Regions from separate parts of the Streptomyces sp. NPDC058741 genome, predicted to be linked through region 2. Evidence: riboswitches for the same ligand, from Rfam matches in the RefSeq annotation. Region 2 holds a riboswitch; the other holds the start of a gene.
The links. Region 2 has a riboswitch for glycine ahead of gcvT (glycine cleavage system aminomethyltransferase GcvT). Riboswitches for the same ligand answer to the same signal wherever they lie in the genome.
Positions count from the first base shown of each region.

Region 1: it holds a riboswitch for glycine, as region 2 does, so the genes downstream of both, gcvP (aminomethyl-transferring glycine dehydrogenase) here and gcvT (glycine cleavage system aminomethyltransferase GcvT) in region 2, are expected to answer to the same signal.

Region 1 covers NZ_JBHYQH010000012.1:8,069-23,398, reverse strand. Annotated here, with positions in the region: gene ACFW6P_RS12535 (DMT family transporter) at 1-876, opposite strand, end outside; gene ACFW6P_RS12530 (DMT family transporter) at 1,105-2,109, opposite strand; gene ACFW6P_RS12525 (hypothetical protein) at 2,182-2,319, opposite strand; gene ACFW6P_RS12520 (PadR family transcriptional regulator) at 2,364-2,993, opposite strand; gene ACFW6P_RS12515 (PhzF family phenazine biosynthesis protein) at 3,169-3,987, shown strand; gene ACFW6P_RS12510 (CPBP family intramembrane glutamic endopeptidase) at 4,060-4,860, opposite strand; gene ACFW6P_RS12505 (glutamate-cysteine ligase family protein) at 4,928-6,448, opposite strand; gene ACFW6P_RS12500 (hypothetical protein) at 6,999-7,583, shown strand; gene ACFW6P_RS12495 (DUF5999 family protein) at 7,983-8,189, shown strand; partial or broken gene ACFW6P_RS12490 (transposase) at 8,457-8,986, shown strand; gene gcvP (aminomethyl-transferring glycine dehydrogenase) at 9,091-11,976, opposite strand; glycine riboswitch at 12,153-12,248, opposite strand; gene ACFW6P_RS12480 (PRC-barrel domain-containing protein) at 12,361-12,738, shown strand; gene ACFW6P_RS12475 (DNA polymerase IV) at 12,654-14,222, opposite strand; gene ACFW6P_RS12470 (MerR family transcriptional regulator) at 14,359-15,045, opposite strand.
Region 2 covers NZ_JBHYQH010000027.1:41,648-56,977, reverse strand. Annotated here, with positions in the region: gene ACFW6P_RS21515 (L-serine ammonia-lyase) at 1-1,261, opposite strand, end outside; gene glyA (serine hydroxymethyltransferase) at 1,346-2,608, opposite strand; gene gcvH (glycine cleavage system protein GcvH) at 2,623-3,000, opposite strand; gene gcvT (glycine cleavage system aminomethyltransferase GcvT) at 3,109-4,254, opposite strand; glycine riboswitch at 4,423-4,522, opposite strand; gene ACFW6P_RS21495 (AAA family ATPase) at 4,745-5,413, shown strand; gene ACFW6P_RS21490 (enhanced serine sensitivity protein SseB) at 5,625-6,413, shown strand; gene ACFW6P_RS21485 (enhanced serine sensitivity protein SseB C-terminal domain-containing protein) at 6,513-7,313, shown strand; gene ACFW6P_RS21480 (ABC transporter permease) at 7,638-8,645, shown strand; gene ACFW6P_RS21475 (ABC transporter substrate-binding protein) at 8,716-10,506, shown strand; gene ACFW6P_RS21470 (ABC transporter permease) at 10,615-11,613, shown strand; gene ACFW6P_RS21465 (ABC transporter ATP-binding protein) at 11,610-12,707, shown strand; gene ACFW6P_RS21460 (ABC transporter ATP-binding protein) at 12,704-13,948, shown strand; gene ACFW6P_RS21455 (trimeric intracellular cation channel family protein) at 14,012-14,686, shown strand; gene ACFW6P_RS21450 (thioesterase family protein) at 14,746-15,330, shown strand, end outside.

The sequences.
Region 1 (15,330 bases), on a different contig from region 2:
CAGCATCAGCAGCGTTCCGGCCACCGTCGCCGGAGTCAGCCGCTCACCGAGCAGGACGACGGCGAGCACGGTCGCACTCACCGGCTCCAGCAGCATGATCACGGAGACGGTGGCCGACCGCACGACGGCCGCGCCCGCGAAGTACAGCCCGTACGCCAGGGCCGTGGGCACGGCGGCGACGTACCCCAGCAGGACCAGCAGCCGCACGGCATCCCCGGTGTGCGGCACCAGCCCCTCCGCCGCGGCGAACGGCAGCAGGCACAGGCTCGTGACGGCGAACGCACCGACGGTGGTCCCGGAGGCGTCGGCCGCGCCGTCCCGCCCCCACCGCCGGGTGAGCAGCGTCATCAGGCTGTACCCGGCCGCCGACACCAGCGCGAGCAGCACGCCCCAGGGCCGTGCGGCCGTGTCCCCGCCGCCGAGGACGAGGACCCCCAGCCCGGTGAGCGCGCCCATGACGGCCACGGCGCCGCCGCGTCCGAGCCGCTCGGCCAGGAGCAGCCGGGCCCCGAGCGCGATGAGCACGGGCCCCGCGCCCAGGGTGACGACGGTGGCGACGGCGAGCCCGGTGGCGGAGACGGCGGCGAAGTAGGCCGTCTGGAAGACCGCGAGGCCCAGGCCGGTGACCCCGGCCCTCCGCACCCGACGCCCGAGCGGCTCCCGTCCCACCGCTGCGGCGGACGGCCGCACCAGGCGCACGGCGAGCAGCAGCACCAGACCGGCGGCGCACCGCCAGAAGGACAGGGCGACGGGCCCCATGTCACTGGCCCGGTAGACCAGGGAGGCGGCCGCGCCCGCGGTGCCCCACGCGACACCGGCGACGATCAGATAGAGCAGGCCTCGCCCGACGGGCAGGCCGAGGGAAGTGTTCGACACGGGTTCTCTCCGCAGACGCGCACGACGCGCGCGCCGGTGGAACCGGGGCGGGTGCGCGGAAGTTCGGGAAGGGCCCCGGATCGGAGGTGATCAGCGGGGTCCGCGGGCTTCGTCTGCGGGCAGCACCGACCGGCCCGGGGGCAAGAGCACCGGGCGCGGGGGCCGGAGGGCCCGCCTCAGGCGGCCGGAGGCGGGAGAACGAGCGCGTCGGAAGGCATGATCGGCACCTTAGGCCGCCGTTCCCCGCTGGGACAACTCCCTTTCCGGTCCCCCCCTCGCCACCGGGTCGCCGGAGCCCTTCCCGGGCGTCGAGGACTGCGCGATGAACGCGCCGACCAGCACGACCACGCCCCCGGCGATCTGCGGCGCCGACAGGTGCTCGCCGAGCAGGACCCAGGCCAGGACGGTGGCGATGACCGCTTCGAGGCAGGCCACGACCCCGGCGACCTGAGGGGAGAGCCGGCGCACGGCGACGATTCCGGTGACGTACGCGACGACCGTGGCGACGAGGACGATCCAGGCCAGCAGGACGACGGCGGCGACGGGCGTGCCGTCCATGAGCGCGGTGCCCCGGAGCACGGACCAGTCCATGCTCCACGGCCGGGCGACGACCGTGAGCACGGCCGCGCCGACGAGCAGCCCGTAGGCGATGACGCCGAGCGGGTCGGGCGTCTCCTCGCCGGCGTCACCGCCATGGTCGGACAGCACGAAGTAGCCGACCTGGCAGCAGGCGGCGCCGAGCGCGAGCAGCACCCCGAGGGCGTCGAAACCCAGCCCCGACCACACCTCGACGACGCAGGCCAGCCCGCCGACCGCGAGAGCGACCCCGACCGCCGCCGCGCGCGTCACCGGCCGGCGCTGCACGAAGCGCACCCAGCCCAGCACCAGTGCGGGCGCCAGGTACTCGATGAGCAGCGCCACCCCGACCGGGATGCGCGAGAGCGCGGCGAAGTAGCAGGCCTGGACCCCGGCGACGGCCAGCAGACCGAACCCGGCGAGCAGTCCGGGACGGCGGCGCGGCAGCGCCCGGTGGCGCACGGCGAGCGGCAGCATCACCAGGGCCGCCCCGGCCACCCGCAGCCACACCACGTGCAGCGGGTCGAGGCCCGCCTCGATCAGCGGCTTGGCCGCGACACCGGATCCGCCGAAGGCGACCGCGGAGACCAGTGCGAGGCCCAGCCCCACACCCCTGCCGCGCCCGCTCGGACTGCTGTCAGACATAGGCACCGGCACATGATGACAGGCCATGACAGGAGCGTCACCCCCCATGACACCTGTCTCACTGCCCGGACGGCGCCGGACCGGTCAGTGCGCGGTCTCGCCGCCTCCGGCGCATCCCGAGGGCCGGGCGGTCTGATCGTCCAGCCGGGCGCGCACCTCGTGCGGGTCGATTCCGGCGCGCTGGAGGACCTCGACCGCGCGGGCCTGCGGGTCGACCGGCACCCAGGGGCGCCCCGGATCGCTCCGGGGGCGCCCCTGGGTGCCGGTCAGTCCTCGTCGGCGAGGATCAGGTACAGCTTCTTGCGCGCTTCGTTGATGACGACGAGCGCCTTCTCGCGCTGCTCCTTGCTGCCGGTCTTCCAGACCTGGCCGAAGGCCTCCATCAGACCGAAGCCGGCCTGGCGGATCTCGCCCAGGGCCTCCCAGTCGACGCCGCGGGAGGCCTCCTCCCAGGGCGCCTCGGGCCCCTCAGCGGCGGCGGTCCGGCCCGCCTCGGTGAGCGAGAACAGCTTCTTGCCGCCCTCGGACTCGCTGACGATCAGGCCCTCGTCCTCCAGCAGCTGGAGCGTGGGGTACACCGAGCCGGGGCTGGGCTTCCAGGCGCCGCCGCTGCGCTCGGCGATCTCCTGGATCATCTCGTAACCGTGCATCGGGCGGTCCTTCAGCAGGGCCAGGATCGAGGCCCGCACGTCACCGCGCCGCGCCCTTCCCCTCGGCCCGCCGCGCCCTCGGCCACCCCAGGGGCCGGACCCGAAGCCCGGGCCGCCGGGCCCTCCCCAGCCGGGGCCACCGGGGCCGCCCGGGCCGAAGGGGCCGAAGGCGGCACGCAGGCTCTCGAAACCGCCCCGGCCGTGCCGCGGTCCGCCGTGTCCGTGTTCGAAACCGTGGCTGCGCATCGCCACCACTCTCCATTCCGTGATCTGTCGTCGATAACTCAACGATATATCGGAAGAGCGGGTCCGACAAGGCCCTGCCGACTGCCGCGCGCTGTGGCCCGGCCCGGCGATCCGGGCCAGGACTCGCCGATCGACCTTTAAGTCCCCGGCTTCGCGGTGCCTCTAGCGTCGGGGCATGCGGATCCGAATCGTCGACACCTTCACCGATCGCCCCTTCTCCGGAAACCCGGCGGGAGTCCTGCTCCTGCCCGACACGGACGCCTTCCCGGACGACACCTGGCTGCGCGACGTCGCCATCGAGGTCAACCACGCCGAGACGGCCTTCGCCCACCCCCTCCCCGAGGGCGGCGAGGCCGACTGGGCGTTGCGCTGGTTCACCCCCGTCACCGAAGTCGCGATGTGCGGCCACGCGACCCTGGCCACGGCCCACGTCCTGCGCCACACCGGCGCTCACGAGGGCCCGGTGCGGTTCGCCACCCTCAGCGGCGTCCTCGTCGCGACGGGGCGGGACGACGGCTCCCTGACGCTGGACTTCCCCACGGCCCCGCTCACCCCGGTCGATCCGCCCGGCGGCCTCGCCCACGCCCTGGGCGCCGAGCCGCTCACCGTCCGCTACACCGGGCCCCAGGTCGGCGACCTGCTCGTGGAGGTGGCCGACGAGAGGACGGTGCACGGCCTCCGCCCCGACTTCAGGGCCCTCGCCGCCCACTCCGACCGCGGCGTCATCGCCACGGCCCGCGCGCAGGATCCGTCCCGGGGTTACGACTTCGTCTCGCGCTGCTTCTTCCCGAACGTCGGAATCGACGAGGACCCGGTGACGGGCAGCGCCCACACCGCGCTCGCCCCGTTCTGGTCCGAGCGCCTGGGACGCGCCGTCCTCACCGGCCTCCAGGCCTCGCCCCGCTCCGGCCGCGTCCGCACGGAGCTGCGCGGGGACCGCACCCTGCTGTCCGGCAGGGCGGTCACCGTCATCGACGGCGAGCTGCTCGCCTGAGGCATACGGACGGCAGCCGGACGAAGGGGCGTACGGCACCGTCGTACGCCCCCGGTGCGGTGCTCCGGCGCGTCACGCCGTCGGCAGCCAGCCCACCTTGCCCGCCAGGAGCCCGTATCCCACGAACGCCCCGATGTCGAGCAGCGAGTGGGCCACCACCAGGGGGCCGACGCGGCCCCAGCGGCGGTAGAGCCAGACGAAGACGACGCCCATCACCAGGTTGCCGACGAAGCCGCCGATGCCCTGGTAGAGGTGGTAGGAGCCGCGCAGCACGGAGCTGCCCGCCAGCGCGGCCGTCGGGCTCCAGCCCAGCTGGCCGAGGCGGCGCAGCAGGTAGCCGACGACGATGACCTCCTCCAGCACCGCGTTCTGGATCGCGGAGAGGATCAGCACGGGGTACTTCCACCACACCTCCGGCAGCGCCTCGGGCACCACCGTGAGGTTGAAGCCGAGGCCGCGGGCCGCCAGGTAGAAGGCGATGCCGGTGCTGCCGACGACCGCGGCGATCGCCGCGCCGCGGCCGAGGTCGGGCCAGGGGCGGGTGCGGTCGAAGCCGATCGTGCGCAGGCTCGCGCCCTCGCGCAGCAGGAAGTGCGCGACGAGGGCGACGGGCACGAGGGCCGTGGTGATCCCGAAGAGCTGCCAGGCCAGGTCGAGCCAGGGCCGGCCGGGCGCGGCCGAGGCGTTCATCGTGGCCGCCTGGTCCTTGAGCCCGCCCGGTCTGGTGACCGAGCCGATGAAGCTGATCAGCGCGGATACTCCGCTCGCCCCGAGCGACAGCGCGAGGACGAGCAGTGTCTCGTCGCGGAGCATCCGCCGTGAGAGCCCCTGCTGGGGAATGGAATCGCCCACCGGGCTCGCCTCCGCCTGCACACCTGCCTCCTCTTCACCGGCCTGTCGGATCAGTATGGCGGCAGCGTGGCACTGGCCCGCGGGCGCGTCAGCTGAGCGGCGGCAGCGGCTCCGTCGGTCCCACCGGCCAGGTGTGCACCGGGTCCCCCTTGTGCATCAGCGTGCGGTAGCGCCGGGTCGTGGCGGCCAGGGCCTCCTCGCGGGAGAGTCCGGTGTCGAGGGCCTGGTGGAAGGTCGCGACCTGCCAGCTCGCCCCGTTCACCCGGCGCCGGCAGCGTTCCTCGATCACGCCCAGGTACAGGTCGCGGTCGGCCGGCTCGATGCCCCAGGCGTCCAGCCCCGCCTCGGCGAGCGGCAGCAGCTCGTCGCGGACCAGGCTGACCGCGTCGACCTCGGCGGTGCCGCTGAACCGGCCGCGCCGGGGCCAGGTGAAGCGGGCGTCGATGCCGTCCTTGCACGCGGCGTCGAAGTTGGCGGCGGCCGCCTCGAACGGCAGCCGGGTCCACACCGGCCGGCTCTCCTCGGCCAGGGCGCGGACGAGTCCGTAGTAGAACGCCGCGTTGGCGACGACGTCGAGCACGGTGGGCCCGGCGGGCAGGACGCGGTTCTCCACGCGCAGGTGCGGGACGCCGTCGGCGACGCCGTACACCGGGCGGTTCCAGCGGTAGATCGTGCCGTTGTGCAGGACGAGTTCCGCGAGGGAGGGGGTGCCGCCCCGGTCGATCACCTCCAGTGGGTCCTCGCCGTCGCAGATCGGCAGCAGGGCCGGGTAGTAGCGCAGGTTCTCCTCGAAGAGGTCGTACGCCGAGTCCACCCAGCGCTCGCCGAACCAGGTGCGCGGGCGGACGCCCTGGGCCTGCAGTTCGGGCGGGCGGGTGTCGGTGGACTGCTGGAAGAGCGGGGGCCTCGACTCGCGCCAGAGCTCGCGGCCGAACAGGAAGGGCGAGTTGGCGCCGACGGCGATCTGCGCGGCGGCGACCGCCTGGGCCGCGTTCCACACGTCGGCGAACCGGCCCGGGGTGACCTGCAGGTGCAGTTGCACGGAGGTGCAGGCGGCCTCCGGGACGATGGACTTCGAGGTGCAGCTCAAGTGCTCCACGCCCTCGATGTCGAGGGTGAACTCCTCGCCGCGGGCGGCCACGATCTGGTCGTTGAGGAGGGTGTAGCGGTCGACGTCCGAGAGGTTCGACGAGACCAGGTCGTCACGGTCGAGGGTCGGCAGAATGCCGATCATCACGATTCCCGCGTCGACCTCTCCGGCTTTTCGGTCAGCATATGCCAGTGACGTACGGAGTTCCTCGGCGAGCCGGTCGAATACCCGGCCCCCCAGCCGGTGTGGCGGAATGTTCACTTCCAGGTTGAACATGGCGAGTTCTGTTTGGAAATCGCGACTCGCGATGCGTTCGAGGACTTGCCCGTTCAACATTTTCGGCATGCCGTCGGAGCCTGCGAGATTCAATTCGATCTCCAGGCCCATGAGGTTCTTCGGGCGGTCGAACCGCTTCTCCGCCAGGAGTCGCTCCAAGCCCGTCAGACACTGACGCAGCTTGTCGCGGTAGCGCTGGCGATCGGACAGGTCGAACCCGCCTGCCACGACCTTCTCGCCCATGGAAGCGTCCCTCCTCGGATGGTGCCGGCCGAAGACCCGGTGGCCGGGTCCCGGTCAGGTGGAGGATGCCCAGGGAAAGCGATCGATAACGTCCCCGGACGGGCCTGTCCGCCGCTACGCTGGTCTCGTGTGACCGATGGCACATTCATCCGGCATGACGCGTGGCTCCGCTATCGAACCCGGCGAACTCGTGAAAAACGCCGACGAGAATAGGCCGACCGGTCCGCGGACATCCACCGAGGTCATCGCCGCGACCCACCGTCCGGAATCGGGATGACATTCGCGTATCACCGACCGAATATACTCTTGTTCTACTCACCGGAAACAGCTAGCGGAAACACAGTCTGAACCCGTGTCGTATAAACTCCGCGAGAAGGCAGCAGGTTGGCGCCCACGGTCGATGGGTCCGGCCGCCGACGCGACGTTCGGTGGACCCCGCCCCCCTCTCGTTCAGACCCCGGTCCCCGCCCCGCTGCCTCCCTTCGCGAGCTGACAGCGCCGTCCGCCCCGCCCTCGCGCCACCGTGCCTTCGAATGAGAGGCGACCCACCATGCCGCTGCACGTCCCCCAGGCTCCCGCGCCCGCACTTCGTTCCGTCCTGACCGCGCTCTCCTCCCCCACCGCGGTGCGCGAGGCCCGAACTCCCTCCCTGCTGCGCGCACAGGGGCCCACCACACCCGAGCTCCCGCTGCCGGTGCACCTCCTCGACCAGGTCACGCCCGAGGGGGTGGCGGCGACGCACCTGGCCGGGTGGCGTTTCGTGATCCGCAGCGGGGAGCGCGCCGTGGCCGCGGCGGACACCATGCTCACGCCCGACGGCTGGGCCTTCTCCCACTTCTTCGAGGGGCCGTACATCCCCTCCACCGAACGCGCCCTGCGCCTGGCCGAGACGATGCCGCAGGCGTACCAGCCCCGGCTGCTGTCGGTGCCGGGCCTGTACATGCTGACGCTCTGGCTCCACGAGGACTGCACCGCGGACGGCGGCACCGGCCATCCCGCCGCCACCGACCTGCTCGTCCCGCTGGCCCCGGCGCCTCCCGGCATCGCGTCCCACCGTCCGCACCGCGTCGCCGAACTGCTCCCGGTGCTGACCCACCGGGCGACCCCGACCCGGCTGCTCGACTCCCCCGCCTGACACAGCGGGCCACCCTCGTTCACGGATCCCGTCGCCGCCAGCCGGCAGGCGGGATCCGCCCATTTCCGCCCGGCGACCGCTCTTACGAGCACCGAACGGCTCGCACGAGCCTCGAACCGCCGCCGACCCGACCGGACTAGCCCCATCCGGCCACTGCGAACCACCCGAAGGGACAGTGCAGTTGGGATGAACCGCCCGCGCGGGTGATGCGTCATGAACCTGTGAGAAGCGGTGCTGCGAAATCCCTGCGGAACGACGCCCGTGGGGCAACACTGGGTTCCGACGACTTATCACACGGGGGCGGCCATGAACGACACTTCCAGCCGCGGAACACACACGACGACCGACTCGACCAGCCCGGTCACCTAGTCCATCACGACAGAGCGAAAGATCCCACCCATGTGCCAGCACCAGACACCGTGTCCGTCCGCCGACTCCGCCGACCGGGACTCCGCCCGCCTCGTGGCGCACCATCCGGAGCAGGGGTGGAGCCTGCTGTGCAACGGCGTGGTGCTCTTCGAGGACACCGGTGAGCTCCTGCCGGACGGCCGGGTCATCGCCCCGCACCGTCCGCTCGCGGGCAGCCAGGTGATGACGGCCGCCTGACGGCCGCCGGGCGGGCCGGGACCCCGCCCGCAGACATGAGGGGCCGGAGGCACACACTGCGCACCGGCCCCGACGCGTTTTCGGCGACCGTCACCGTGGACCATGAGCGACGGAACACGATTCAGCGCAGGCCACCGGACCGTACCGGTTCGACTGCGTCACGGCCGGCGACTTCGTGTCCATCGCCGGGCTCCGGTATGCGGAGCTGCCCTGCGATCCCGCCGTTGTGTTTCGGAGTCCTGCAAGAGGGCCGCCGGCCTCGGGGCCGTCTTCGACGCACTCGAAGAGCAGACCGTCGTCGTCCCCGGCACCGGAACCCTCGACATCGTCATCCCGCCCCTGACCGTCTCACTCGCGGCCGTCCACGAACAACGCCGGGCCCTGGAAACCCAGAGCAACGAACCGCTGGAGGCTCACCCTCTTTCCCAGGTCCTGACCTCGATGCCCGGCATCGGCGTCAGGACCGCCGCGGTTCTCCTGGTCACCGTCGGCGGCGGCAGCTCTTTCCCGAGCGCCGCCCACCTGGCCTCCTACGTCGGCCTCGCATCGGCGACCAAGTCGTCCGGGACCTCGATCCACGGCGAACACGCCCCCAGAACCGGGAACCGGCGGCTCAAACGCGCGATGTTCCTGTCCGCGTTCACCGCGCTCCACGCCCCGCCTCGCGCACCTACTACGACACGTGCCGAGCCCGCGGCGAGACCCACACCCAGGTCCTCCTCCGCCTCGCCCGCCACCGCGTCAGCGTCCTGTTCGCCATGCTCAGCGACGGAACTTTCCGCGAACCCCGCACGCCCGACGACGTCGAACCCGGGGCTCCGTGCCGACTCAACAGGCACCCCCCGCACGACGGAGAGGGGCCCCGCGTCGCGGAGCCCCTCGCTGTGACCAGCTCGGTCGATCAGTCCTCGTACGCGTCCAGCGGCGGGCACGAGCAGACCAGGTTCCGGTCGCCGAAGGCCTGGTCGATGCGGCGCACCGGCGGCCAGTACTTGTCGGCGACGGAGACGCCGGCCGGGAAGACGGCCTCCTCACGGCTGTAGGCGTGCTCCCACTCCCCCGCGAGCGCGCCCGCGGTGTGCGGGGCGCCGCGCAGCGGGTTGTCCTCGGCGGGCCACTCGCCGGAGCCGACCTTCTCGATCTCCGCGCGGATGGCGATCATCGCCTCGCAGAACCGGTCGAGCTCGGTCAGGTCCTCGGACTCGGTCGGCTCGATCATCAGCGTGCCGGCCACCGGGAACGACATCGTCGGCGCGTGGAAGCCGTAGTCGATCAGCCGCTTGGCGACGTCGTCGACGCTCACGCCGGTCGCCTTGGTCAGCGGGCGCAGGTCGATGATGCACTCGTGCGCGACGAGGCCGCCGGGGCCGGTGTAGAGCACGGGGTAGTGCGGCTCCAGGCGCTTGGCGATGTAGTTGGCGCTCAGCACGGCCACCTGGGTGGCACGCTTCAGCCCTTCACTGCCCATGAGCCGGACGTACGCCCAGGAGATGGGCAGGATGCCCGCGGAGCCCCAGGGCGCCGCGGAGATGGGACCCACGCCCGTCTCCGGCCCGGCCTCGGGCTGCAGCGGGTGGTTCGGCAGGTACGGCGCGAGGTGCTCGCGCACCGCCACCGGGCCGACGCCCGGGCCGCCGCCGCCGTGCGGGATGCAGAAGGTCTTGTGCAGGTTCAGGTGCGAGACGTCACCGCCGAAGTGACCCGGCTTGGCGAGCCCCACGAGCGCGTTGAGGTTGGCGCCGTCGACGTAGACCTGGCCGCCCGCCTCGTGCACCTGCGCGCAGATCTCGGAGACGTGCTCCTCGAACACGCCGTGCGTGGACGGGTAGGTGATCATCAGCACGGCGAGCTGGTCCCGGTGCTGCTCGATCTTCGCCCGCAGGTCGTCGACGTCGATCTCGCCGTCGTCGGCGGTCTTCACGACGACGACCTTCATGCCGGCCATCACGGCGCTGGCGGCGTTGGTGCCGTGCGCGGAGGACGGGATGAGGCACACGGTCCGCTGCTCGTCGCCGTTGGCCCGGTGGTAGCCGCGCACGGCGAGGAGACCGGCCAGCTCGCCCTGCGACCCGGCGTTCGGCTGGAGGGAGACCTTGTCGTAGCCGGTGACCTCGGCGAGGCGGTCCTCCAGCTCACGGATGAGCGTGAGGTAGCCGGCCGCCTGCTCGGCGGGCGCGAAGGGGTGCAGTTGCCCGAACTCGGGCCAGGTGACCGGCTCCATCTCCGTGGTCGCGTTGAGCTTCATGGTGCAGGAGCCCAGCGGGATCATGCCGCGGTCGAGTGCGTAGTCGCGGTCGGCCAGCCGGCGCAGGTAGCGCAGCATGGCCGTCTCGGAACGGTACTGGTGGAAGACAGGGTGGGTCAGGTACTCGTCGGTGCGCAGCAGAGCGGCCGGGAGGCCGTCCTCGGCGGCCGCGTCCAGCGCCTCGACGACGCCCTCGACGCCGAAGGCGGCCCACACGGCCCGCAGCTGGGCCCGGGTGGTGGTCTCGTCGCAGGCGATCGAGACGTGGTCGGCGTCGACCAGGCGCAGGTTGACCCCGTTGTCCCGGGCCGCGGCCACGATCTCGGCGGCCCGGCCCGCGACGCGCACGGTCAGGGTGTCGAAGTAGGAGCCGTGCACGACCTCGACCCCGCCGCCGGCGAGCCCGGCGGCGAGGACCGTGGCGTAGCGGTGGGTGCGCCGCGCGATGCCCTTGAGGCCCTCCGGCCCGTGGTACACGGCGTACATGCCGGCCATGACGGCGAGCAGCACCTGCGCGGTGCAGATGTTGCTGGTCGCCTTCTCGCGGCGGATGTGCTGCTCACGCGTCTGCAGGGCGAGCCGGTAGGCCTTGTTGCCGTCGGCGTCCACGGAGACGCCCACGAGTCGCCCGGGCAGGCTCCGCGCCATCTTCTCCTGGACCGCCAGGTAGCCCGCGTGCGGACCGCCGAAGCCCATCGGCACACCGAACCGCTGCGTCGTCCCGACGGCGATGTCCGCGCCGAGCTCACCGGGCGACTTCAGCAGCGTCAGGGCGAGCAGGTCGGCGGCGACGGTGACGAGCGCGCCGAACTCGTGCGCCTGGTCGATGACGGGCTTGATGTCGCGGACGGCCCCGGAGGCGCCCGGGTACTGGATCAGCACGCCGTTGATCTCACGCTCGGCGATCTCCGCCGGAATGCCGTCGCCGAGGTCGGCGACGACGACCTCCACACCGGTCGGCTCGGCCCGCGTCCGGATCACGGCGATGGTCTGCGGCAGCGCGTCCGCGTCGACCAGGAACAGACCCTTCTTGTTCTTGCCCATGCGCCGCGACAGCGCCATGGCCTCGGCGGCGGCGGTGCCCTCGTCGAGCAGGGAGGCGCCGGACGTCGGCAGTCCGGTGAGGTCGGCGACCACGGTCTGGAAGTTCAGCAGGGCTTCCAGGCGCCCCTGGGAGATCTCCGGCTGGTAGGGCGTGTAGGCCGTGTACCAGGACGGGTTCTCCATGACGTTGCGCAGGATGACGGGCGGGGTGAACGTGCCGTAGTAGCCGAGCCCGATCATGGAGCCGAGGACCTGGTTGCGGTCGGCCAGGGAGCGCAGCTCGTCGAGCACCTCGGCCTCGCTGCGGGCCCCCGGGAGGCCGAGCGCTTCGGCGCTCTTGATCACGGCCGGGACCGCGGCGGCCGTCAGCTCGTCCAGCGAGCCGTAGCCGACCTGCGCGAGCATCTTGGCGCGGGCCTCGTGATCGGGGCCGATGTGGCGCTGCTCGAAGGGGATTGCTTCTTCGAGCTCGGAGAGCGGAATGCGATGGGCGGTCATTGCGGAGGCCTCCTGGTCTGACACGACCTTCGAGGGGCACCACGGCGCGGGTACCCGAACGGCCTCCCCCTCTGTCATCTCGACCTGAGAGCTTCACCGGATCGCCCGAAGGCCTCCGGCTTTCACCGTCGGTGAGAGCGGAAGCCGTCGACACCCGCCCTGCTTTCCAGAGTGACCTCGTCCGTGCGGTACGTGTGCCTGAGAGATTCCGGGGAGGATTTGCTCCTTCGGCGCCTCCGGTGATGTCCGGAGGACTCTCCCGCACGGGGTCAGCGGCCGCTGCCAGCGTACCAGCGAGGGCCCCGCACGGACCTTCGAGTGGCCGCCTCCTCCATTGTGCCGTTTTGTAGGGGATACGGATGAGTGCGACCACGTGGAGGACCCGTGCGTACCGAGATCGATCCGCGCAACCTGATCGGCCGCAAGGCATTCGACCGCAACGGAACCAGGATCGGCACCATCGACGAGGTCTACCTCGACGACGCCACCGGCGAGCCGGAGTGGGCGGCGATACGGACCGGCCTGTTCAGCCGGGACGCGTTCGTCCCCCTGGAGCCCAGCGAACTGATCGACGGCGCCCTGCACGTCCCCTTCGAACGGGCCCTGATCAAGGACGCCCCCGACTTCGGCGTGGGCCGCCACCTCTCCCCCGAGCAGGAGCTCCAGCTCTACCACCACTACGGCCTCGACGTCGCCGCCCCTCCCCCGCTCCCGGACCGTGACTTCGGCAGGCTGGCGGACCGGGACGAAACGACGACCTGAGCCCTGTGGCCGCCCCCGGCCGGACCGCGGACGTCTACGGCGAGGGCGCCGGACGACAGGTCCCCGCCCACCCCGGAAGACGGACCCGGCGCCTCGTCCCGCGCCGCCTCCGCCCCCGCGGAGCCGGCGGCGCCGCCCTCCCCGGGTCTTCGTAACACCAGCGGCAGCGGATCCGCCGGCTCCAGCGCCGGGTCGTCGACCCGGAAGGTCCGCACCCGCCCGGGCCGCGAGCCGGGCGTCTCGAACCGGACGGTGACCCTCCCCAGGCCACTCCCCTGCACCCACCCGTGCCCGAACTCGTCGTGCCGCACATCGTGCCCGGAGGGCCAGCGCCGCTCGGCGAGGGCCGGCTGCTCCCCGGCCGGCTCCACGGCGTGTTCCTCGACGGGCCCCGCGGCGACGCTACGCTCCCCCGCCGCCTGCGCGAACAGGTCCTCCTGCGTGTAGTCGGCGAGGCCGCTGACGCCCACGCCGAGCAGCCGCACCCCGCCCGTCGTGTCCACCGAGTCCAGCAGCCGGGCGGCCGCCTCACGGATCACCGCGGGGTCGTCGGTCGGTCCGCGCAGGGTCTCGGAGCGGGTGAGCGTCGAGAAGTCGTAGCGCCGCACCTTCAGCACGATGGTCCGCCCCGACAGCCCCGCCCCGCGCAGCCTGCGCACGCACCGGTCGGCGAGCCGCTGCACCTCCAGCCCGACCCGCAGCCGGTCATGGATGTCCACGTCGTAGGTGTCCTCGACCGACACGGACTTCGCCTCGCGCTCCGCCACCACGGGCCGGTCGTCCCGCGCCAGCGCCATGGCGTACAGCCCGTGCCCGTGCGCCTTCCCCAGCAGTCGCACCAGCTCGTCCTCGCCCGCCTCGACGATCTCCTCGACCGTGGTGATCCCGGCCCGCCGCAGATGGTCGCCCGTCGCCGGGCCGACGCCCGGCAGCGTCCGCACCGACATCGGCCCGAGCATCGCCCGCTCGGTCCCCGGCTCGATCACCACCAGCCCGTCGGGTTTGGCCTGCTCCGAGGCGATCTTGGCGAGCATCTTGGACGCGGCCAGCCCCACCGACCCCGTGAGCCCCGTGGCCTCCCGTATGTCCGCGCGCAGCCGCACCCCGACCCGTCGCGCCGACGCCTCGTCCCAGGCCTCTCCCCCGGCCTCCAGGTCCACGAACGCCTCGTCCAGGCTCAAGGGCTCCACCAGGGGCGACAGCGCCCGCAACAGCTCCATCACCCGCTCGCTGATCGACTTGTAGAGCTGGAAGCGCGGCACCAGGTACGCGGCATGGGGGGCGAGCCGCCGGGCCTGGCCCACGGGCATCGCCGAGTGCACTCCGAACACCCGCGCCTCGTACGACGCCGTGGCCACCACACCCCGTGGTCCGAGGCCCCCCACGACCACGGCCTTCCCGCGCAGACTCGGTTTGGACGCCTGCTCCACCGAGGCGAAGAAGGCATCCATGTCGAGATGCAGGATCGTGGGCGCGGTTCTCACGACTCCGATGCTGCCCTACGCCACTGACAACGTCCCGGCGGCCACCCCGACCGCTCCCGCTCACCCCGTCCGGAGAGCCCCGCGCACCCCGACGAGGAAACGTCCCTGCGGCCGGGCACACCGCCCGGGCCCCGCCTCAGACGGCCCGGTTCCGCCGCCGCGCGAGCTCGTCCGCCGGGTTGGGCCCGACCAGAGTCTCGCCGGTGTCGATCCGCTCCCCGTGCAGCTGCGACAACGCGCTCTCCACGTCCCGCCACACCACGCCCACGGCGATCCCGAACACCCCCTGGCCCCCTTGGAGCAGGGCGTGGACCTCGTCCGGCGACGTGCACTCGTGGACCGTTGCGCCGTCGCTCATCAACGTCATCCGCTCCAGGTCGCTGAACCCGCGCTCCCGAAGGTGCTGGACGGCCGTGCGGATGTTCTGCAGCGACACCCCGGTGTCGAGGAACCGCTTGACGATCTTCAGGACGACGACGTCGCGGAAGCTGTAGAGCCGCTGCGTCCCCGATCCGTAGGCGGGGCGCACGCTCGGCTCGACGAGCCCGGTGCGGGCCCAGTAGTCCAGCTGGCGGTACGTGATGCCGGCGGCCGCACACGCCGTGGGGCCGCGATAGCCGATCTGCTCGGACGCCATGGACGTCGTCCCTCCGCTGCTCGGCACCGCCGTGGGTCGCTGCGGAGCGTGATCGGCCGCACCGTCGGGCCGGGCACATCCTCCCCCGCTCGAGCGGAGCCGTGAGCCGGTGGGAGGGTACGGACCGCTCGCCCTGAGACTGCGCTCGGGGCCACCCCCAGCCGTACCGCCGCCGCTGCTTCTCACGCCGACCTCCGTCCTTGACCTGCCTTCTCGACGGTAGGCAGTCACCAGGGGTGCGTCAACGATCGCCACACTCGCCACGCCGGGTGATAATCACCCTAAGAGTGGTTTCCCGTGCCCCACCGCGGGGAAAGGCTAGCCGAATGCGTTCGGCGTGGGCCGTGAGACGCTTTCACTCACCTCCGGCACCTGCCCCCCTCCGCACGCAAGGAGGGCCCGCCGCGGACCGCCTCGTCCGCCGAGCCGCCCCCGGGCGTCACCGACCTGCGCCTCCTACGCCGTCCGGTC
Region 2 (15,330 bases):
ACACCTTGTGGGAGCCGTCGCCGCGCATCGCCATGCGGGCGGCGGTGACCGCCTTGACCGCGGCCATGCCGTTGCGCTCGATGCAGGGGATCTGGACCAGGCCGCCGACCGGGTCGCAGGTCAGGCCGAGGTTGTGCTCCATGCCGATCTCGGCGGCGTTCTCGACCTGCTCGGGCGAGCCGCCGAGGACCTCGGCCAGGGCGCCCGCGGCCATGGAGCAGGCGGAGCCGACCTCGCCCTGGCAGCCGACCTCGGCGCCGGAGATGGAGGCGTTCTCCTTGAAGAGCATGCCGATCGCGCCCGCGGCGAGCAGGAAGCGGACCACGCCCTCCTCGTCGGCGCCGGGCACGAAGTTCATGTAGTAGTGCAGAACCGCCGGGATGATGCCGGCCGCGCCGTTCGTCGGGGCGGTGACGACCCGGCCCCCGGCGGCGTTCTCCTCGTTCACGGCCATGGCGTAGAGGGTGATCCACTCCATGGCGAGGGCCTGCGGGGCGCCCTCGGAGCGGAGCTTGCGCGCGGTGTTGGCGGCCCGGCGGCGCACCTTCAGGCCGCCCGGCAGGATGCCCTCGCGGGACATGCCGCGCGCCACGCACGCCTGCATCACCCGCCAGATCTCCAGCAGGCCCGCGCGGATCTCCTCCTCGGTGCGCCAGGCCCGCTCGTTCTCCAGCATCAGCGCGGAGATGGACAGGCCGGTCTCCTCGGTGAGGCGCAGCAGCTCGTCGCCGGTGCGGAAGGGGTACTTCAGCACGGTGTCGTCGAGCTTGATGCGGTCAGCGCCGACCGCGTCCTCGTCGACGACGAACCCGCCGCCGACCGAGTAGTACGTCTTCGTCAGCAGCTCCGTGCCCCAGGCGTCGTACGCCCACAGGGTCATGCCGTTGGCGTGGTACGGCAGGGCCTTGCGGCGGTGCAGGACCATGTCGTCGTCGAAGGAGAACGCGACCTCGTGCTCCCCGAGCAGGTTCAGACGGCCGCCGGCCTTGATGGCCTCCACGCGCTCGTCGGCGGTCTCCACGTCCACCGTGCGCGGCGAGTCCCCCTCCAGGCCGAGCAGCACCGCCTTGGGCGTGCCGTGGCCGTGGCCGGTCGCGCCGAGCGAGCCGTACAGCTCCGCGCGGACCGAGGCGACGGATTCCAGGAGCTCCTCGTTGCGCAGCCGCCGGACGAACAGGCCGGCCGCGCGCATCGGGCCGACGGTGTGGGAGCTGGACGGGCCGATGCCGATCGAGAACAGGTCGAAGACCGAGATGGCCACGGGGGGACTCCTGACTACGGGGGTGGTGCGGAGGGGCAGGGTGCCGCGGCCGCTTGTGGCGGGCGCGGCACCGGAGAGGTTTCTCTACTTGTCCAGAACCGCGTACAGCGGGTGCTGGTCGGCCAGGGCCTTCACCCGGGCCCTGAGGGCCTCCGCCTCGTACGACGGCTTCAGCGCCTCGGCGATGACGTCCGCGACCTCCGCGAAGTCGTCCGCCCCGAACCCGCGGGTGGCCAGGGCCGGCGTGCCGATCCGCAGGCCGGACGTCACCATCGGCGGGCGCGGGTCGTTCGGGATCGCGTTCCGGTTGACGGTGATGCCCACCTCGTGGAGGCGGTCCTCGGCCTGCTGCCCGTCCAGCTCCGAGTGGCGCAGGTCGACCAGGACCAGGTGCACGTCCGTGCCGCCGGACAGGACGTCCACGCCCACGGCCCGCACGTCGTCCTTCACCAGGCGCTCGGCCAGGATGCGGGCGCCCTCCAGCGTACGGCGCTGGCGCTCCTTGAAGTCCTCCGAGGCGGCGACCTTGAAGGCGACGGCCTTGGCGGCGATCACATGCTCCAGCGGACCGCCCTGCTGACCGGGGAAGACGGCGGAGTTGATCTTCTTGGCCAGTTCGGCCGTGGAGAGGATCACGCCGCCGCGCGGGCCGCCCAGGGTCTTGTGGGTCGTGGTGGTGACCACGTGCGCGTGCGGCACCGGGTTGGGGTGCAGCCCGGCGGCCACGAGACCGGCGAAGTGCGCCATGTCGACCATCAGGTACGCGCCGACCTCGTCCGCGATCCGGCGGAACTCCGCGAAGTCCAGCTGCCGCGGGTACGCCGACCAGCCGGCGACGATCAGCTTCGGCCTGGACTCCTTGGCCAGCCGTTCGACCTCGGCCATGTCGACCCGGCCGTCCTCGCCCACGTGGTAGGCGACGACGTCGTAGAGCTTGCCGGAGAAGTTGATCTTCATGCCGTGGGTCAGGTGCCCGCCGTGGGCGAGGTTCAGACCCATGATGGTGTCGCCCGGCTTGAGCAGCGCGAACATCGCGGCCGCGTTGGCCTGGGCGCCCGAGTGCGGCTGCACGTTGGCGTGCTCGGCGCCGAACAGCTCCTTGATGCGGTCGATCGCGATCTGCTCGACCACGTCGACGTGCTCGCAACCGCCGTAGTAGCGGCGGCCGGGGTAGCCCTCGGCGTACTTGTTGGTGAGGACCGAGCCCTGCGCCTCCATGACGGCGACCGGGGCGAAGTTCTCCGAGGCGATCATCTCCAGCGTGGACTGCTGGCGGTGCAGCTCGGCGTCGACCGCGGCGGCGACGGCCGGGTCGAGCTCGTGCAGGGGTGTGTTCAGGACGGACATACGGCTACGACTCCTCAGCCGGCGGCGAACGCGGTGTACTCGTCGGCCGAGAGCAGGTCGCCCGGCTCGTCGGTGACGCGCACCTTGAACAGCCAGCCGCCCTCGAAGGCCGCCGAGTTCACCAGCGACGGGTCGTTGACGACGTCCTCGTTGACCTCGGTGACCTCACCGGAGACCGGGGAGTACAGGTCGGACACCGACTTGGTCGACTCCAGTTCGCCGCAGGTCTCGCCCGCGGCGACGGTGTCGCCCACCTCGGGGAGCTGGACGAAGACCACGTCGCCGAGCGCGTTGGCCGCGTGCTCCGTGATGCCGACCGTCGAGACGCCGTCCTCTGCGGCCGACAGCCACTCGTGCTCCTTGCTGTAACGCAGCTGCTGGGGGTTGCTCATGGCCTGGATTCTCCTGTACGCGCGGGAGTGCTGTGAAAAGGGGGACTGCTGGTGAGCTGGGACGACGGGGCGGGGGCGAGGCCGTAGCCGCGGCCTCCCGGCCAGTGTCTACTTCTGGCGCTTGTAGAACGGCAGCGCCACGACCTGGTACGGCTCGTGGCTGCCCCGGATGTCCACGCCCACACCGCTCGTGCCGGGGGCGGCGTGTGCGGCGTCGACGTAGGCCATGGCGATGGGCTTGCCCAGCGTGGGGGAGGGTGCGCCGGAGGTGACCTCGCCGATCACCTCGCCGCCGGCGACGACCGCGTACCCGGCCCGCGGGACCCGGCGGCCCTCGGCGACCAGGCCGACCAGTACGCGCGGCGGGTTCTGCCCGGCCCGGGCGGCGGCCTCCGCGAGCGCCTCGCGCCCGACGAAGTCGCCCTCCTTCTCGAACTTCACCACACGGCCGAGACCGGCGTCGAAGGGCGTCAGGGAGGTGGTCAGTTCGTGCCCGTACAGCGGCATCCCCGCCTCCAGGCGCAGCGTGTCGCGGCAGGACAGCCCGCACGGGACCAGGCCGGCGCCCTCGCCCGCCTCGGTCAGCGCCTGCCACAGCTCGACCGCGTGCTCCGGCTTCACGAACAGCTCGAAGCCGTCCTCGCCGGTGTAGCCGGTCCGGGCGATCAGCGCCGGGACGCCCGCGACCGTGCCGGGCAGTCCGGCGTAGTACTTCAGGCCGTCGAGGTCGGCGTCGGTGAGGGACTTCAGGATGCCGGGGGACTGGGGGCCCTGGACGGCGAGCAGCGCGTAGGCGTCCCGGTCGTCGCGGACCTCGGCGTCCAAGCCGGCGGCGCGCTCGGTCAGCGCGTCCAGGACGACCTGGGCGTTGGAGGCGTTGGCGACGACCATGTACTCGGTCTCGCCCAGCCGGTAGACGATCAGGTCGTCCAGGATGCCGCCGTCGGCGCGGCAGATCATGGTGTAGCGGGCGCGGCCCGGCTTCACGCCGCCGATGTCGCCCACCAGCGCGTGGTCGAGCAGGGCGGCGGCCTGCGGGCCGGTGACGGTGATCTCGCCCATGTGGGAGAGGTCGAAGAGGCCGGCCTTCGTGCGCACGGCGGTGTGCTCGTCGCGCTCGGAGCCGTAGCGCAGGGGCATGTCCCAGCCGGCGAAGTCGGTCATCGTCGCGCCGAGCGAGCGATGCAGGGCATCGAGCGCGGTGTGACGGAGTTCTCCTGTACTGCTCACAGTCGGTCGTCTCCCAGGGCACATGGGGGTCCCTCACGCGCGGGCGGAGCCGGGCGTGGGGGAGGGCGAGGTCGTTCCTCCCCATCTGTCATCGGAACCTGAGAGGTTCGCCATGACCTTGCCGGTCCATGGCTTGCACCTTGGGTGGAGCCGGCCTGCCGGGGCAGGGGAGGGCCCGCTTTTCAGATGTGCCTCGCCCGCGCGGTAACGGGGCCTGAGAGATTCAAGGGAGGGACTTGCTCCTTCGGCGCCCCAGCGTCAGCGGTGCTGGGGACTCTCCCGCGCGGATTCAAACGGCCGGTATGCAGTTGGCGCGCACATCATTGCACGCATCCTTCCCACGCGGCAGGGGGACCTTTCCCAGGAAGAGCACAGCGTCCCGCCCGCCGGGCCCGTGATCTGTAGCAGCCCTGTTGCAGGACCAGTAAGGAAATGAGAGGCCTGTGGCATTACCTTCTTTTTACACTCGGCGGGGATGGGTCTCCGTACCTGGCCTCAGGGGAGGACGTTCACGGTGAACAGGACCACGGCGTACGCCACGACCACGGGCATCGCGCTGCCCGAGCAGCCGGCGGTCCCGGCCCGGGCCGCGTGCGGCCCGGTGCCGGCGCCCGTCGTCCGCGATCTGCGCGAGCGCGCCGGCCGCGGCCCGCACGCGCTGCTGTTCGGCCCCCGCGACCTCGTCGTGGTCACGGGTCTGCCCGGCTCCGGCAAGTCCACGCTGATGCGCCGCACGGTGCCGGGCCGGCGCGTCGACTCCCAGGACACCCGCGACCGCTGGGAGCGCCGTATGCCGGGCTTCCTCCCCTACGCGGTCTACCGCCCGCTGGTCCGCCTCGCCCACTACGCCGGGCTGCGCCGCGCCCTGCGCACCGGCGAGGGCGTCGTCGTCCACGACTGCGGCCACCAGGCCTGGGTCCGCCGCTGGCTCGCGCGCGAGGCCCGGCGCCGGGGCGGCACCCTGCACCTGCTCCTCCTGGACGTCACCCCCCAGGAGGCCCTGGCAGGCCAGCGCGACCGCGGACGGGGCGTCTCCCGCTACGCCTTCCTCCGCCACCGCGCGGCCACCACCCGCCTGCTCCGCTCGGTGGAACGAGGCGACCTGCCCCCCGGCTGCGCCTCGGCCGTCCTGGCCGACCGCGCGGCGGCGGACACGTTGCGCGGCATCGGCTTCGTGGGCTGAGCGATCGCGCGGGGGAAGGGGGAGGGGCGAGGGCGAGAGGGGGGCACGGCGAGAGGGGCCACGCCCCCCTCTCGCCCACCCGCCCGAACCCCACCGTCAGCCCCAGCCCCCACCCGACCGCCGGACTCCCGGCACACGGACGAAGCCCCGAGGGCCACGAGCCGTTAGCCTTCTTAGCCTCAGCAGTGGTTCCAGGCAGGGCGGTAGGCAGATGGACTTCCCGGCGGACTTCTCCGCGGACTTCCCGGCGCAGACACAGACCCACCCGCACGGCGGGTGGCCCGGCAACGAGCTGGAGGAGGTGCTCTCGGCCTCGCTCGGTGCCGGGCCGGCGGCCGGGGGGCGGATCGTCGAGGTGCTCGGGCGGAGCTTCGTCTGGGTGCCGCTGCCCAGCGGCGGCGGCCCGCGCAGCGGCCCCCTCGACCTCCCCGGCATCGAGATCGACGGCCAGGCGTTCGTGCCGGTGTTCAGCTCCGAGGAGCAGTTCCGGCAGGTCGTCGGCTCCCACATGTCGTACACCATCGCCCCCGCCGTGGAGTTCGCCCGCGGACTGCCCCCGCACGCGGGCATCGTCGTCAACCCCGGCGGCGTGGTCGGCGTACCCCTGCCGCCGCCCGCAGTCGCCGAGCTGTGCCGGGCCGGCCGCACCCCGCTGGACGGTCCCGCGAGCGGCGGCCGCGTCCGTCTCCTCGAGCCGGACTGGCAGGACGACCCGGTCGACTTCCTCGCCGCCGCCTCCACCGAGTTCGAGGCGACCGGCGTGGTCCTCACCGCCCGCCGCTGCCTCGCCGCGATCGAGACGGCCGACCCCGTGATGTTCGTGGGCGTGGAACTCTCCCAGTGGGAGGGTGACCTGCGGGCCCTGCCCCTGGAGGCCCTCACCCGGGCCGTCACCAGGGCACCGGCCCCCTGGCCGGTCAACCTGGTCCTGCTGGACGTCGCGGAGGACCCGGTGGGGGAATGGATGCGCGACCGGGTCCGCCCCTTCTACCAGCGGTAGGGCAACGATCCGGCACCCGGCGAGCGGGAAAGAGTCCCGAGCCGGCGGGCGGGCTTAAGCTAGGTCACGGTCGAGGCGTTGTACGAAGGGGCGGTAAAGGTGAGCGCGAGCGGCACGGCCGCGGCCGGACAGGTCGAGCACATGCTGCGCCAGGTCACGCCCGGGCGTTACGACGCCTACGAGGCACTCCTGCGCGCGCTCGCGACGCCCCGCACCGGCCGGATCTGGATGCTCCTGTGGCACGGCCAGGCCGGCTCCCCGGACGCCCGGTACGGGAGGATGGAGGTCGACGGGCACGGCTACGCCCCCTGTGTGACCTCCGCCCAGGAGCTCTCCGCCAGCGGCTGGGCCCGCTCCTACGAGGTGGTCGACGGCATCGACGTCGCCCGCGCCCTCTACCCCGACCACTACGGCCTCTGGCTCAACCCGCACGCCCCCGGCGGCGGTGTCGGCGTCCCCTGGCCCGACCTGCGCCGGATCGCCACGGGCCTGGACCGCCAGCCGGCGGGACCGCTGCGGTTGTCCGAACCGGCCATCGAGGTCCCGCAGTTCTACGCCCTGCTCGCCCAGAACGCCCACCGCACCCCGGCCGTCCGCGCCCTGCGCCGCGCCTGGGTGCAGCCCGCGCTCGGCGCTCCGTACCTCGCCATCGGCCTGGACGTCTACGACACCTCGCCGCAGGCCGTGGATGCGGTGCGCGCGATGATGCAGCAGTCCCTCGGCGCCGTGCCGGAGGGACTCCCCGTCTCGACCGTGGCCATGTCGGACGAGTACGACCCCGTGGCCCTGTGGCTGCGCGCGAACGCCCGCCCGTTCTACGACCGCGAGGCCCACGCCACCGCCCCCGTCCAGGCCCCCGCCTCGGGCTACGGCTACCCGCCCGCCCAGAGCGGATACTGAGCACACCCGCCGAACCGCCTCATGACCGCAAGGTGCACGCACCCGTCTCTTCGCGCGTAGACCGGGGTGGAATGTGACGCTCTGCGCCGGATGTCCCAACTCGCGTGGCACCGGTGGCCGTTACCTGCTGTCCGGATAACGGAATCCCCCAGACAGCATCACGTTTACGCATCCTTTCACCGCCAAGTCTGGCAGCAAAACGCCGAAGCGTTGAAGACTCCCGGCACCAGGGGTTGCTCGCCCCTGTGTACGACGGACAGACACGCCGCCACAGCGGAATGCGCGGACCGGCCACCGCCGGTTGAGAAGAGGGGTCCCTGCCTGATGACGGCACCATTGCACGAGCCGACCGCGGAAGCGGCTCCGAGTGCGGCCGAGGAAGCGGTAGTCGCCGGCGGCGGTGCGAAAGCCGTACAGGGTCGTTCTCTGGGCCGGATCGCCTGGGAGCGCCTGAAACGGGACAGACTCGCACTGGCCGGTGGCGTCATGGTGCTCGCGCTCATAGCGATCGCCCTCCTCGCGCCGGTCATCACGGGCCTGGTGGGCCAGGACCCCGAGTCCCGCCACGAGGAGCTGATCGACCCGCTGTTCGGCACTCCCACGGGGGCGTGGGGCGGCATCAGCGGCGAGCACCTGCTCGGCGTCGAGCCGGTGAGCGGCCGCGACATCTTCGCCCGCATCGTCTACGGCGCCCAGATCTCGCTCCTCGTGGGCTTCCTGTCCGCGATCGTCGCCGTCGTGATCGGCACCGTCCTGGGCGTCCTGGCCGGCTTCTTCGGCGGCTGGGTCGACGCCGTCATCAGCCGTGTGATGGACGGTCTGCTGGCCTTCCCGCAGCTGCTGTTCATCATCGCCCTGGTCTCCGTCATGCCGGGCGAGATGCTGGGGCTGACCGGCACCGGCGTGCGCCTGTTCGTGATGATCCTGGTCATCGGCTTCTTCGGCTGGCCCTACATCGGACGCGTGGTGCGCGGCCAGACGCTGTCGCTGCGCGAGCGGGAGTACGTCGAGGCGGCCCGGTCGCTCGGCGCCGGCCGGTTCTACATCCTCTTCAGGGAACTGCTGCCCAACCTGGTCGCGCCCATCATCGTGTACACGACGATGATGATCCCCACCAACATCCTCACCGAGGCGGCGCTCAGCTTCCTGGGCGTGGGCGTCAAGCCGCCCACGGCCTCCTGGGGACAGATGCTCTCGAGCGCGATCGACTACTACGACTCGGACCCCATGTACATGGTGGTCCCGGGCGTGGCGATCTTCATCACCGTCCTTGCCTTCAACCTCTTCGGTGACGGCGTGCGTGACGCGCTCGACCCGAAGGGCTCCCGCTGAACTGCCGTACTACAGCGACCCGTGGCATTTGGCACCGGGGCTCTCATCCAAATCCGGAGGATCCGAGATCGTGACTACCCAACGCACCTCAGGGCGGCGCAAGCAGGCCATGGCCGCTGCGGCCGTGGTCGCCGCACTGCTGACCACGGCGGCGTGCGGCGGCGGCAACGACGACGAGGGGTCGAAGAACGGCGCGGCCGGCTTCAACGCCGCGAACAACAAGGTCGCCCAGGCCTCGCTCGCCAAGAAGGGCGGCACCCTGAAGTTCGCCGGTGCCCAGGACGCCGACTCGTGGGACACCACGCGCGGCTACTACGGCTTCATGTGGAACTTCTCCCGCTACTACAGCCGCCAGCTGGTCACGAGCAAGACGGAGCCGGGCAGCGCCGGCACCAAGCTGACCCCGGACCTCGCCACCGGGCTGGCCAAGATCTCGGACGACGGGAAGACCTACACGTACACCCTGCGTGAGGGCCTCACGTGGGAGGACGGCAAGCCGATCACCTCCAAGGACATCAAGTACGGCATCCAGCGCGTCTGGGCGCAGGACGTGCTGTCCGGCGGCCCGGTCTACCTGAAGGACGTGCTCGACCCCAAGGGCGAGTACCCGGGTCCGTACAAGGACAAGTCCGCGGACAAGCTGGGTCTGAAGGCCATCGAGACCCCCGACGACAAGACCATCGTCTTCAAGCTGCCGAAGCCGAACTCGGACTTCGAGGAGATGCTGGCCCTGACCTCGGCGTCCCCGGTCCGCCAGGACAAGGACACCAAGTCCAAGTACGGCCTGCGCCCGTTCTCCTCCGGCCCGTACAAGTTCCAGTCGTACAACCCGGGCAAGGACCTGACACTGGTCCGCAACACCGAGTGGAAGCAGGACTCGGACCCGATCCGCAAGGCGTACCCGGACAAGATCACGGTCAAGTTCTTCTCCAACGCCAACGACATGGACGCGCGTCTGATCGCGGGCGACTACGACCTGGACATCAACCAGACCGGCATGTCGCCGCAGGGCCGCAGCACCGCCCTGAAGCAGCACAAGGGCAACCTGGACAACCCGGTCTCCGGCTACATCCGCTACGCGGTCTTCCCGCAGAGCGTCAAGCCGTTCGACAACATCGACTGCCGCAAGGCCGTCATCTACGGCGCCGACCACGAGTCGCTGCAGACCGCCCGCGGCGGCCCCGTCGCCGGTGGCGACATCGGCACCAACATGCTGCCGCCGTCCGTCCCGGGCGCCGAGGGCCAGAAGTACGACCCGTACGAGCTCGCCGGTGCCAACAAGAAGGGCAACGTCGACAAGGCCAAGGAAGCGCTGAAGGCCTGCGGCCAGCCGAACGGCTTCAAGACCACCATCGCGGTGCGCAACAACAAGCCCGCCGAGGTGGCCACCGCCGAGTCCCTCCAGGCGTCGCTGAAGAAGGTCGGCATCACCGCCGACATCGACCAGTACGACGGCTCGCAGACGGCCGGCATCATCGGCAGCCCTTCGAACGTGAAGAAGAAGGGCTACGGCATCATCATCATGGGCTGGGGTCCTGACTTCCCGTCCGTGCAGGGCTACGGCCTGCCGCTGTGGGACAGCAGCTACATCCTCGAGAGCGGCAACAACAACTACGCCCTGATCAAGGACAAGGCGATCGACGGCCTGTTCGACAAGTACACCACCACCCTGGACGACGCGGGCAAGACCGAGATCGCCACGGAGATCAACCACAAGGTCATGGAGGGCGGCTACTACCTGCCCTTCGTCTTCGAGAAGTTCATCAACTGGCGCTCCAGCCGTCTGGCCAACGTCTACACGACGGACGCCTACAGCGGCATGTACGACTTCGTCAACCTCGGTCTGAAGTCCGCGAAGTAACCGGCACACCCGCCGTACGGCACGAAAGGCAGGTGAAGGCCGGCGCGGCGTGACCTCGGGCCACCGGAAGACCTCCGGTGGCCCGAGGTCCGCGGTGGGCCGAGATCTGTGCTCGCTTACCTGATCAGGCGGCTGTTCGCCGCCGTAGTGATGCTCGCGGTCATCATCATGGTGGTCTTCGGCATCTTCTTCCTCGTCCCCAAATGGGCGGGCGTCGACATCGCCAGCAGCTTCGTGGGCAAGCAGGCCGACCCGGCGGCCGTCGAGGCCGTGCGGCAGAAGCTGGGCCTGGGCGACCCGATCTACGTCCAGGTCTGGGAGTTCTTCAAGGGCATCTTCGTGGGCCGCACGTACGCGGGCGGCGGTGATGTCACCGAGTGCGCCGCGCCGTGCTTCGGTTACTCGTTCCGCAGCGAGCAGGCCATCTGGCCGGTGCTGACCGACCGCTTCCCGGTGACCCTGGGGCTCGCGCTCGGCGCCGCCGTGCTGTGGCTGCTGTTCGGTATCGCGGCGGGTGTCCTGTCCGCGCTCAAGCGGGGCAGCCTGTGGGACCGCGGCGCGATGGTCGTCGCCCTCGCCGGTGTCTCCCTGCCCATCTACTTCACCGGCCTGCTGAGCCTGGCGATCTTCTCCTACGGGCTGGGCTGGATCAACGCGGAGTACGTGCCCCTGGAGGAGAGCGTCACCGGCTGGCTCGGCGGCATGATCCTGCCGTGGGTCACCCTGGCGTTCCTGTACGCCGCGATGTACGCCCGCATCACCCGCGCCACCATGCTGGAGATCCTCGGCGAGGACTACATCCGCACGGCCCGCGCCAAGGGCCTGCGCGAACAGGTCGTCATCCGCAAGCACGCCATGCGCTCGACGATGACGCCCATCCTCACGATGCTCGGCATGGACCTCGGCGCCCTCATCGGCGGTGCCATCCTGACCGAGACCACGTTCAGCCTGCCCGGTCTGGGCCAGGCCGTCCTCAACGCGATCAAGAACCAGGACCTGCCCATCATCCTGGGCGTCACCCTGATCACCTCTCTCGCCGTGCTCGTCGCCAACCTCGTGGTGGACGTCCTGTATGCCGTGATCGACCCCCGAGTGAGGCTCGCATGACCGAACTCAGCAAGACCGGTGCAGCCGTGGGCGAGCCCACCGGCGACTCGCCGGCGCCCACCGCCTTCCTCGAAGTGCGCGACCTGAAGGTGCACTTCCCCACCGACGACGGCCTGGTCAAGTCCGTCGACGGGCTGAGCTTCCAGCTGGAGAAGGGCAAGACCCTCGGCATCGTGGGCGAGTCCGGCTCCGGCAAGTCGGTGACCTCGCTCGGCATCATGGGCCTGCACACCGCCGGGCAGTACGGCAAGCGCAAGGCCCGGATCTCCGGCGAGATCTGGCTCGACGGCACCGAGTTGCTGTCCGCCGACCCGGACCACGTGCGCAGGCTGCGCGGCCGCGAGATGGCGATGATCTTCCAGGACCCGCTGTCCGCGCTGCACCCGTACTACACGATCGGCCAGCAGATCGTGGAGGCGTACCGGATCCACCACGACGTCGACAAGAAGACCGCCCGGCGCCGGGCGGTCGAGATGCTCGACCGGGTGGGCATCCCGCAGCCCGACAAGCGGGTCGACAGCTACCCGCACGAGTTCTCCGGCGGCATGCGCCAGCGCGCCATGATCGCGATGTCGCTGATCAACAACCCCGAACTGCTCATCGCGGACGAGCCGACGACCGCCCTGGACGTGACCGTCCAGGCGCAGATCCTCGACCTGATCCGGGACCTGCAGAAGGAGTTCGAGTCCGCGGTCATCGTCATCACCCACGACCTGGGCGTCGTCGCCGAACTGGCCGACGACCTGCTGGTGATGTACGGGGGCCGGTGCGTCGAACGAGGCCCGGCCGAGAAGGTGTTCTACGAGCCCCGGCACCCCTACACCTGGGGCCTGCTCGGCTCGATGCCGCGCCTCGACCGCGAGCAGCAGGACCGCCTGATCCCGGTCAAGGGGTCCCCGCCCTCCCTGATCAACGTCCCGTCCGGCTGTGCCTTCAACCCGCGCTGCCCGTATGCCGACCTGCCCAAGGGCGACGTCACCCGCACGGTCCGCCCCGAGCTGACCGAGGTCGGCAGCTCGCACTGGGCCGCCTGCCACATGACCGCGGAGCAGCGGGAGCGTATCTGGACCGAAGAGATTGCGCCGAAGCTGTGAGCGAGAATTCCAAGGACACGGCCGTGACCACTTCCGCCGAGAGCGACGGCACCGAGGCGAGCGCCGCCGGGGCGGCCACCCTCACCGAGGACGCCGCCCAGGGCGAGATCCTGCTGAAGGTGACCGGCCTGCAGAAGCACTTCCCGATCCGCAAGGGCCTGCTCCAGCGGCAGGTCGGCGCCGTACGGGCGGTCGACGGCATCAGCTTCGAGGTCCGGGCCGGTGAGACCCTCGGTGTCGTGGGCGAGTCCGGCTGCGGCAAGTCGACGATGGGCCGGCTGATCACCCGGCTGCTGGAGCCCACCGCCGGCACGGTCGAGTTCGAGGGACGCGACATCACGCACCTCGGCGTCGGCGGCATGCGCCCGCTGCGCCGCGACGTGCAGATGATCTTCCAGGACCCGTACTCGTCGCTGAACCCGCGCCACACCATCGGCACCATCGTCGGCGCCCCCTTCCGGCTCCAGGGCGTCACGCCCGAGGGCGGCGTGAAGAAGGAGGTGCAGCGGCTGCTGGAGGTCGTGGGCCTCAACCCCGAGCACTACAACCGGTATCCGCACGAGTTCTCCGGCGGCCAGCGCCAGCGCATCGGCATCGCCCGCGCGCTCGCGCTCAACCCCAAGCTGGTGGTGGCGGACGAGCCGGTCTCCGCGCTGGACGTGTCGATCCAGGCGCAGGTGGTGAACCTGCTGGACGACCTCCAGCAGGAGCTGGGTCTGACGTACGTGATCATCGCGCACGACCTGTCGGTCGTCCGGCACGTCTCGGACCGGATCGCGGTGATGTACCTCGGAAAGATCGTCGAGCTGGCCGACCGCGAACAGCTCTACAAGTCGCCGATGCACCCGTACACCAAGGCCCTGCTGTCGGCGGTGCCGATCCCGGACCCGCGGCGCAAGTCGGCCAAGAGCGAGCGCATCCTGCTCAAGGGCGACGTGCCCTCGCCGATCTCCCCGCCGAGCGGCTGCCGATTCCACACCCGGTGCTGGAAGGCGACGGAGATCTGCAGGACGACCGAGCCGCCGCTGCTGGAGCTGCGTCCCGGCCAGCGGGCAGCCTGCCACCACCCGGAGAACTTCGCCGACCAGCAGCCGCAGGACACCGTCCTGCTGACCGCCGCCAAGGAGGCGGCCGAGTGGGTGGCCGACGACGTGCCGTCCGTGCCGGCCCGGACATCCGCGGCCGCGGCGACGGAGAAGCCCCAGTCCGGCGCCGAAACCACCGAGGGCGGAGACAAGTAAGCCGGGTCGACCCCTTGCCTTCCAACGGAAGGCAAGGGTCGAGCGCTGCGTAAGAATGTATGGGTGCTCCAGCAACTCTTCAGCCCGTCCGTCCAGCACACGCTCGACCTCATCGGCATCTTCGTCTTCGCGATCTCCGGCGCCCTGCTGGCCGTCCGCAAGAACTTCGACGTGTTCGGCATGGCCGTCCTCGCCGAGGTCACCGCGCTGGGCGGCGGGCTGTTCCGCGACCTGGTCATCGGTGCCGTACCGCCCGCCGCGTTCACGGACCTCGGGTACTTCCTCACCCCGCTGCTCGCCACGCTCCTCGTCTTCTTCCTGCACCCGCAGGTGGAGCGCATCCAGGTGGCCGTGAACGTGTTCGACGCGGCGGGCCTCGGCCTGTTCTGCGTCGCCGGCACGACGAAGGCCTACGAGTACGGGCTCGGCCTGACCGCCTCCGCCGGGCTCGGTCTGACCACCGCGGTCGGCGGCGGCGTACTGCGGGACGTCCTCGCCAACGAGGTGCCCTCCCTGCTGCGCTGGGACCGGGACCTGTACGCGGTCCCGGCGATCGTCGGCGCCACCCTGGTCGCCGTGTGCATCCGCTACGACGCCCTCAACCCCTTGACCAGCGGCCTCGCCGTGATCACGGCCTTCGTGCTGCGCCTGCTCGCGATGCGCTACCACTGGCGGGCTCCCCGGGCGTGGCACCGGCGCTCGACGGTGAGCGAGGAGGAGCAGCCGATGCTGTCGTGAGCATCCGGGCACCGTACGAAAAGCTACCGCTTAGTAGTAACTTCTTGTACTGTTCAGCCATGCCAGAAGCAGCCTCCGCCGCGGCCGTACGGGCCACGATCGGCGACAGCGAGTTCGACCGCGACACCGCGCTCACCCGCCGCGCGCCCGGCGTCTACGACATCGACCTCTCCGCCGGCTGGACGATCATCAACGCCGTCAACGGCGGATACCTGCTGGCCGTCCTCGGCCGCGCGCTCGCGGACGCCCTGCCGCACGCCGACCCCTTCACGGTCTCGGCGCACTACCTGACCGCGTCCCAGCCCGGCCCGGCGGTCGTCCGCACGGACGTCGTCCGCGCCGGCCGCACCCTGTCCACCGGCCAGGCCTCCCTCTTCCAGTACGACGACCGGGGCCGCGAGGTCGAACGCATCCGCGTCCTCGCCTCCTACGGCGACCTGGACGCCCTGCCCGACGACGTCCGCACGACGGCCGAACCGCCCGCGATTCCGCCCCTGGCCCAGTGCTTCGGCCCGGAGGACGGTCCCGCCCCGGTCGACGGCAGCTCCGCGATCGCCGACCGGCTGATGCTCAGACTCGACCCCTCGACCGTGGGCTGGGCCCTCGGGCAGCCCTCCGGCAAGGGCGAGATGCGCGCCTGGTTC